DNA from 2 places in the Janthinobacterium sp. 1_2014MBL_MicDiv genome. Region 1 is predicted to be linked to the other one. Evidence: predicted binding sites of a transcription regulator. Region 1 holds the regulator's gene; the other holds the start of a gene.
What was found. Region 1 encodes sigma-54, which starts transcription at its own class of promoters, with help from an activator protein. Its sites were predicted from a motif close to TGGCANGNAANCTGCTTT; they were not measured.

Region 1 (4,418 bases):
AGCACCTCGCCATGCGCAAAATTGTGGCGCACCTGCGTGCGCTCCATGCGCAGGCAATCGGCCACGCCCAGGTGTGCGCCGCGCTGCAGTAATTCCAGGGTGACCGACATCATCAGCGGCGAGCGCAAACGCATTGCCGCCAGCGCCTTGGCCGCGAACGCACTGTCATCCTGCGCCAGCGATGCCATGATGGCCGCCACGGAAGCGGCACTGAAATGGCGGTCCAGCGCCGTGCGCGCGGCCGCCAGCACAGAGACGCCAGCCTGCGCCTGGAATGGCGCCGCCAGGGCCTTGATGGCCACCGGCAAGCCTTCACCGGGCGTCGACTCGAACAGGGCCGCCAGCGCCTCCATGGCCGTCTCCGGCAGATACACATCGGCCAGCCCTGTATACAGCGCATCGGCCGCGCCGATGGTCAGGCCCGTCAAGCCCAGGTACAGACCCAGCTGGCCAGGCAGGCGCGACAGGAAATAGCTGCCGCCCACATCGGGGAACAGGCCAATATTGACTTCTGGCATGGCCATGCGCGTGCGGCCCGTCACGATGCGCAAGCGGTTGCCGGGGCCGGCCTGCGCCACGCCCATGCCGCCGCCCATCACCACGCCATCCATCACGGCGATATACGGTTTCGGATAGAAATGGATTAAATGATTTAAAGCATATTCTTCTGTAAAGAAATCTTCCAGCAATGCACTGCCACCCTGCGGCGTGGCCCGGCCCGCATCGTAAAAGAAGCGGATGTCGCCGCCGGCGCACAGGGCTTTTTCGCTGCTCGAGCGTATCACCACGGCGTCCACCTGCGGATCGTCGCGCCAGGCCAGCAAGGCGGCACTCATGGTGCGCACCATCTCCAGCGACAGGGAATTCAAGGCTTTCGGGCGGTCGAGCACGATGTGCGCGGTGCGGTTGCGGATGGAGGTGTGGACGAAGTCGCTCATGGCAGGCAGGCAAGAAGTGAAAGTGCCAACATTCTAGCGCCTGCAGGAGCAACCTTGCGTTCGGCCAGGCGATCCGTGCGCAAGGGTGACGGGCGCAAAAAAGGGCGCAAGATGTGCGCCCTTAGTTGATCACAACTGCGAGAAGCGGGTGGCCTTAGACGGCGACGACGGCTTCATCCTCTGAGTTGTCTGGCAGATGCTTGATCGCCTCTTTACCGTGCCCTTGCACTTTGCTTTTGTATTTCATCACTTGCCGGTCCAGCTTGTCGATCAGGGTATCGATCGCGGCATACAGGTCTTGCGCCAGGCTTTCCACATAGACGGTCTTGCCACTCAGACGCAGGTTGACTTCGGCCTTTTGACGCTTTTCTTTCTCTTTGAGGTTGTCCACGGTCAGAATCACGGCGATATCGATAACGTGATCGAAATGACGTTTCACGCGCTCCAGCTTCGTTTGTACGTATTCACGAATGGCTGGTGTCACTTCGAGATGATGTCCGCTGATGGTGAGATTCATACACACTCCTAAAGATGATCGGGTTCGTGCGGTATCCATCGTATCCGGCCCGCAGAGGAACCGAAAAAACTACAAGCACTTACGCAGACTCACTGGCGGAATTTTCAACGCTTCCCGGTATTTGGCAACAGTACGTCGCGCAATCACCATGCCTTGTTCTCCCAGCATGTCCGCAATCTTACTGTCGGATAAAGGATTTTTAGGGTCTTCTGCTCCTGTCAGTTGCACGATCAATGCCCGTATCGCCGTCGATGACGCTTCGCCCCCCGCTTCGGTGGCGACGTGGCTACCAAAGAAATATTTCAACTCGAACATGCCGTGCGGGGTCAGCATGTACTTTTGAGTTGTTACCCGCGAGATAGTACTCTCGTGTAAACCCAGTGTATCAGCTATTTCACGGAGCACAAGGGGGCGCATGGCAACGGCCCCATGCGAGAAAAAGTTCTTTTGTCTTTCTACTATCGCCTGCGCCACGCGCAGGATCGTGTCGAAGCGCTGGCGCATATTCTTGATCAGCCACTTGGCTTCCTGCAACTGTGCACCCATGGCGCCTTCGCCCTTGCCCTGCTTGAGCAGGTTGGCATACATGGCATTGACGCGCAGGCGCGGCATGACGTCATTGTTCAGCGTCACCTGCCAGCCATTGCGCGCGCGCTTGACAACCACGTCCGGCACCACGTAGTCGGAAACGTCGGAAGCGAACACGGCGCCCGGGTGCGGATTGCACAGGCGAATCACGGTCTGCGCCTCGCGCAAGTCTTCGTCGTCGCAATCGAGGGCTTTTTTCAGCTTGTTGAAATCGCGCTGGGCAAACCAGGCCAGGTGCTTTTCCACGATGACGATGGCCATGCGGCGCGTCACCAGGGCGATATGCGGCAAACGCTTGATTTGCAGCGCCAGGCATTCGGAGGCGTTGCGCGCCCCCACGCCTGGCGGATCGAAGCTTTGCAGCAGCGCCAGTGCCGTGCGCAGCTCGTCGGCGTCGATGTCCAGCTCCGCCGGCAGGCGCGCCAGGATGTCGTCGAGCGACTCTTCCAGGTAGCCATTGTCGTCGAGGGCGTCGATGATCAGCTCGACCAGCGCGCGGTCGCGCAATTCGAGCACCGTCACGCGCATCTGCTCCATCAGGTGTTCGCGCAAGGTGCAGTGATGGGCTTCGAGTTGCGGACGGGCATCTTCGTCGTCGGGCGCCTTGCCACGGCTCGCTTCGCTCCAGTCGCTGTCGCCGCCATCCATGGCGGCCGGACTCTCGCCCGCCTCGCCGTCAAACCCATCCGCTTCGGCCGGCGCGGCGGGCGCCTCCTGGCTCGGTGGCTGGGGCGGTGCCTCGGCCGGCGCGGCCGTCGAACTCAAGGCGCCATCGGACAGCAGGCGCAACGAGCGGTCGAGCGGATCGTCGAGACGCTCGAGCAGGGGATTGTCCGTCAACAGCTGCTCTAGCTCCTGGTGCAATTCCAGGGTAGACAATTGCAACAGGCGTATCGATTGCTGCAACTGCGGCGTCAGTGCCAAGTGCTGCGAGGTGCGCAGCTGCAATGATTGTTTCATTGGCTCACATGCGGAAGTGTTCGCCCAGATAGACCCGGCGTACCGACTCGTTCGCGATGATGTCGTCGGGGCGTCCCGACGCCAGCACCGAGCCCTGGTTGATGATGTAGGCACGGTCGCAGATACCCAGCGTCTCGCGTACATTATGGTCGGTGATCAGCACACCGATATTGCGCTCCTTCAAGAAACGCACGATGCGCTGGATTTCGATCACGGCGATCGGGTCGACGCCGGCGAACGGTTCGTCGAGCAGCACGAAACGCGGGTCCGTGGCCAGCGCACGGGCGATTTCCACGCGGCGGCGCTCGCCGCCCGACAGCGACAGGGCCTGGTTCTCGCGCAGCTTTTCAATCTGCAAGTCGGCCAGCAATTTATCCAGGCGCTCCTCGATCTCGGCCTTCGTCAACGGACGGCCTTCGACGGTCTGGATTTCCAGCACGGCGCGGATATTGTCTTCCACCGTCAGCTTGCGGAAAACGGACGCTTCCTGCGGCAGATAGGACAGGCCCATCTGCGCGCGGCGGTGGATCGGCAGCCTGGAAATATCCACGCCGCTGATATCGATGGTACCGCCATCCGACGGCACCAGGCCGACGATCATGTAGAACGAGGTGGTCTTGCCGGCGCCGTTCGGCCCCAGCAGACCCACCACTTCACCGCATTCGACTTGCAGCGAAACATCATGCACGACTTGCCGCTTGCCATAGGTCTTTTGCAGCCCGCGGACGATCAGGGTACTGCCGCAACGTGTATTTTCCATTATTTCTTTCCTGGCGCGGGCGCCGCCGGCGCTTTCTCCGCCGCGGGTGCCTTGGTCTTCGGCTGGATCACCATGCGCACGCTACCGGCGCCCGGGGCGCTGGTGCCGCTGTCACTGTTTTCCATCTTGAACACTTCGTTGCGGCTGTCATATGAAATGAAGGCGCCATTGGCCACATCGGTGATTTTCGTGCCTTCCAGGCGCGTCAGCTTGGCCTTGGAAAACAGTTTCACCACTTCCGTCTTGTTATCGTATTCCACGCGCTCCGCTTCGCCTTCGACCCACAGGTCGCCCGCGCCATCGCGCTTCTGGCGGAAGGTGGCCAGCTTGCCCGGATCGGCCCAGAAGGTGATGAACTGGTAGCCTTGCGGGTCTTCCGTGATCAGGGCCCGCCCCGCCTTCATGGTCAAGGTGCCCTTCACCAGCACCACGTCGCCCGTCAGAGTACGGACTTGCTTGATGTCATCCATCTGGCCGCGCTGGGCCGTGATGACGGCTTCCTTCTCGGAATCGGCCTTCTCGGCATGCGCCGCACCCATCACGCCCAGCGAGCAGACGGTCGACAATAGAGTCAACAGCAAGATGTTCTTCATATTATGGTTTCCTTGTTTCATTCTGTCAGTGTGCCGCCGCGGCCGGGCGCGGTTTCGGCGGG
Region 2 (4,418 bases), 640 kb from region 1:
ACCTGGCTCTGGTCGAGGATGCGTTCCTCGCGGTCGAGTTTGAGTTGCTGCACGTTTTCGCGCAGCTCGATCAGCACGCTGTCGGGCGGCGCGTCGAGCGCGCTGATGATGCTGTGCACGCGCAGCGGTTCGCGCCCCAGGCGTTCCAGGCTCAAGTCCTGGCGCAAGTCGGAAAACTTGTGCTCGAGCGCCTGCGCGCAGATGCCGGCCAGCTCGTCGGGATTGAGGAACAGGGCCGTCAGCTTTTGCCGCGACAGGGCTTTCAGCGAGCTTTCCAGCAGGTTTTCCGCCGCCGCGTTGGCATAGCCGATGCGGCCGTCGCCGTCGAGCAGGATCACGGCTGACGCGAGCAGATCGAGGCCGGCCAGGTGGGCCGGGCGGCTGGAGTGGGTGTCTGTAGTCATCGTCTCGTCATCGGATATTCGCGATCTCGCGTTTCAGGGCCTCGACGTTCTGCTGTGTCCGGCTAATGTTGTCCTTCAGTTGCGCCACCCGCTCCTGGTACTTGGCATAGTTGCGCTCATTGCCCTGGCGTTCCGGCTGGCCCTCGTTGAATTCCAGGCGCTGCGCCGCCAGTTTCTGCTCTTCGCTGCGTAATTCATCCTGCAAGATCTGGCGCCGGTCCAGGTCGCGCGCGCGCTGCTCGGCGCCATCGACCCGGGGAAACGCGCCGGCGGCGGGCGCCGGCGTGCCTGCCGCCTGGGTACTGGGTCGCGCGGGCGCGCCCGACGGGGGCGGCGTCTTGCGCGCCGGCGGCGCCGTGATGGCGCCCGGTAAATCGAGCAGCTGGCAACTGGCGTTGCGCCGCATATCCGTCAATTCCTTGTGGCCCTGGGCATCCGTGCACAGGAAAATCTGCCCATGCGCCTGGGCCGCGGCGCCCAGCAATCCGGCCATCAACGCCATTCTGTAATGCTTAGTCAATCTCTACTCCTGTCAGCTTGCATCGCATCGATGCTGGGCTGAATATACAACATCACACTGGCGCGCCGGATAAAAAAACGCGGGCAAGACCATCGCCTCACCCGCGTTTTTTATTCACTACCGGCAAGTTGCCGGCATGGCGCCATTACAGCGAGTAGTACATGTCGAACTCGGCAGGATGCGTGGTCATGCGCATGCGCTGTACGTCCTGCATTTTCAGTTCCAGGTAGGCATCGATCATCGAATCGCTGAAGACACCGCCACGGGTCAGGAACTCGCGGTCCTTGTCCAGGGCTTCCAGCGCTTCTTCCAGCGAGGCGCAAACGGTAGGGATCAGTGCATCTTCCTCTGGCGGCAGATGGTACAGATCTTTCGATGCGGCTTCGCCCGGATGGATCTTGTTGGCAACGCCGTCCAGGCCAGCCATCAGCAGTGCGGCGAAGCACAGGTACGGGTTCGCCAGTGGATCCGGGAAACGCGCTTCCACGCGACGGCCTTTTGGATTGGCCACGTGCGGGATACGGATCGAGGCGGAACGGTTTTTCGCCGAGTACGCCAGTTTCACCGGTGCTTCGTAGCCTGGTACCAGGCGCTTGTACGAGTTGGTGCCCGGATTGGTGATCGCGTTCAGTGCCTTGGCGTGCTTGATGATGCCGCCGATGTAGTACAGGGCGAAATCGGACAGGCCGGCATAGCCGTCACCGGCGAACAGGTTCTTGCCATCTTTCCATACGGATTGATGCACGTGCATGCCCGAGCCGTTGTCGCCAACGATAGGTTTCGGCATGAAGGTGGCGGTCTTGCCATAGCTGTGCGCCACGTTCCACACCACGTATTTCAGGTTTTGCGTCCAGTCGGCGCGCTCGACCAGGGTCGAGAACTTGGTGCCGATTTCATTCTGGCCCGCGCCAGCGACTTCGTGATGATGTACCTCAACCGGGATGCCCAGCGATTCCAGGATCAGGCACATTTCCGAACGCATGTCCTGGAAGCTGTCCACTGGCGGCACGGGGAAGTAGCCGCCCTTGACGGTAGGACGGTGGCCGCTGTTGCCGCCTTCGATGTCCTTGCCGGTCGACCACGAACCTTCGTCCGAACCGATCTTGACGAAGCAGCCCGACATGTCGATCTTCCAGCGCACGCTGTCGAAGATGAAGAATTCCGGCTCAGGGCCGAAGTAGGCGGTGTCGCCCATGCCCGACGATTTCAGGTAGGCTTCGGCGCGTTTCGCGATCGAGCGCGGGTCGCGGTCGTAGCCCTTGCCGTCCGACGGTTCGATCACGTCGCACTGCATGAACAGCGTCGTTTCTTCCATGAACGGGTCGATATTGGCGGTGTTTGGATCCGGCAGCAAGATCATGTCGGACGCTTCAATGCCTTTCCAGCCAGCGATCGAGGAGCCGTCGAAGGCATGGCCCGATTCGAATTTGTCCATGTCGAAGTGCGACACGGGAACCGTCACGTGCTGCTCTTTACCACGGGTATCGGCAAAGCGGAAATCAACGAATTTGACTTCGTTCTCTTCTACCATCTTCAAGACTTCTGCGGCTGTCATTGCCATGCGTATCTCCTAAATGAATGTGGGGTGAGCCGACCTTAATGCGTCCGGGCTGATGAAGCGAAGCAAACATTGCGTGCCACCAAAACTCATAGGGATCATAGCAGATTCCATGCCAGCTCCAGGAGCTCCTGGGTGTCGGCGGCAAAATCGCTGTCATCCCAGTGAAAGTTTTCATGGCGGCGATTTCCACGCAAGAACAGCCGCACATCAGGAATGCACTATACAAGTGCGAAAAACTAATAACGCACCATTATCGTGCATTTCCTTGCTTTTTTGAGAAAATGCCTCTTTATGGTGCGACGCGCATGCACCGCGTATTCCCGTTTGCGGGGCGCCGGTGGCGCACTATAATCGTTCATACCATTCCACCTTCATCGAGGACGCCATGACCACCGCCGCCGACATCCTGAGCACCGCCCGCAGCCGCGCCAATGAGGGTACGCCGTACGCCGGCGCCGTGACGCCGCAGGAAGCGTATGAATTGCTGCAACTCGATGCCAGCGTCAAGCTGATCGACGTGCGCACCAATGCCGAGCGCGACTGGGTCGGCCGGGTCGACATCGCCGATACCCAGCATGGTGCGGTGCAATGGGCCACTTATCCGGGCGGCGTGCCCAATCCCGACTTTCTCGCGCAACTGGCTGCCCAGGCCGGCAAAGACGAAGTACTGCTGTTCCTGTGCCGCTCCGGCGTGCGCTCGCGCCATGCGGCCAAGCTGGCCACCGAACACGGCTATGCGAATTGCTTCGACATCCTCGAAGGCTTCGAGGGCGACAAGGATGCCGACGGCCACCGCAAACAGATCGGTGGCTGGTGCAAGGCGGGCTTGCCGTGGCTGGGCGCCTGAGGTTTTAACGGTGCGGCTATTGCTCGGGCCTGACGGCGCGCTCCGGCGCTAAGCAGGAAACGCCCGCATCCAGCGCTCAGGCCGGCTCGCCCGCCTCCGCCGCGGCGGTCGGATGCTCGCCCATCAGGGTTTGAATCCGCTTGCGCACGAAATTGATGTGGCTGCGCAAGCCGTACAGGCCGTCCGCAAACGACAGCGGGATCGAAATCTGGTTGACCATTTCCTCGATCTGGTCGAGCCGCGTCAATTGCTCCGCATACACTGCAGCACGCCTATCTTCCGGCACGTCTTCCAGCGCCTGCTCGACCGTGCGCAGCTGGCCATACCAGCGGTACACGCGCGAGCGGATGCGCCACACATACAGCGGCGGCACGACGCGCGACAGGGGCAGGATCAGCGCGCCCAGCGCCACCACCAGCACCCACATGCGGTCGAAGAAATTGGCCAGCCAGAAACTCATATAGCGCTGCAGCACGGGCGCGCCATCCTTGTAGAATTTCAGCGCTTCCGGCGCGACGGGAATTTCCGTGTAGCGCGCGGACGGGAACTGCCCCTGCTGCTGGAACCAGCCCGTGCCGCCGTGGATGCCGGCCGCCGCCTGCACGAACAGGTCGATCAGGGCCGGATGCAAGTCTTCGCGCGCCACCAGCGTGGCGGTCGGCGCGATCAGGTGATAATCCTGCGCGGGAATGTTCTGCCCCAGGTCGACGATGCCACGCGGCAAGATGACGTGGGTCAGAAAGGGCAGGCGCCGCGTGTACGCCTCGGCTTGCGAAAAATCAAACAGCTTGATGCCCGGCGTTTGCAGCAGCATCTGGATCAGCGGCGCTTCCGGCGCCGAGCTGAACACGAGGCCGTCGATGCGCCCTTCCAGCAGCTCCACCGTGGCGGGCGTGTTTTGCAGGTCGCTTACCGTCAGCTCCGTTGCTTCTACGCCATTTACGGACAGCAATTGACGGAACAGGCTGGGCACGCCCGTGCCCTCCGGCCCCAGGTTGATCTTCATGCCTTTCAGTTGCGTCAGCTCCGTGACGGCCTTGTCTTCGCGCATGAACAGCCACACGGGTTCCGTAAACAGGCTGCCCA

Region 2: the regulator sigma-54 is predicted to act here: its motif matches at 2,583-2,600, upstream of glnA (type I glutamate--ammonia ligase).

Annotation. Positions count from the first base shown of each region.
Region 1 is NZ_CP011319.1:5,656,825-5,661,242, forward strand. Features, by position in the region: gene YQ44_RS24495 (enoyl-CoA hydratase/isomerase family protein) at 1-938, opposite strand, end outside; gene hpf (ribosome hibernation-promoting factor, HPF/YfiA family) at 1,093-1,455, opposite strand; gene YQ44_RS24505 (RNA polymerase factor sigma-54) at 1,525-3,003, opposite strand; gene lptB (LPS export ABC transporter ATP-binding protein) at 3,008-3,763, opposite strand; gene lptA (lipopolysaccharide transport periplasmic protein LptA) at 3,763-4,356, opposite strand; gene lptC (LPS export ABC transporter periplasmic protein LptC) at 4,382-4,418, opposite strand, start outside.
Region 2 is NZ_CP011319.1:5,014,312-5,018,729, forward strand. Features, by position in the region: gene glnL (nitrogen regulation protein NR(II)) at 1-404, opposite strand, end outside; gene YQ44_RS21615 (DUF4124 domain-containing protein) at 412-897, opposite strand; gene glnA (type I glutamate--ammonia ligase) at 1,070-2,485, opposite strand; gene YQ44_RS21625 (rhodanese-like domain-containing protein) at 2,871-3,332, shown strand; gene YQ44_RS21630 (TAXI family TRAP transporter solute-binding subunit) at 3,409-4,418, opposite strand, start outside.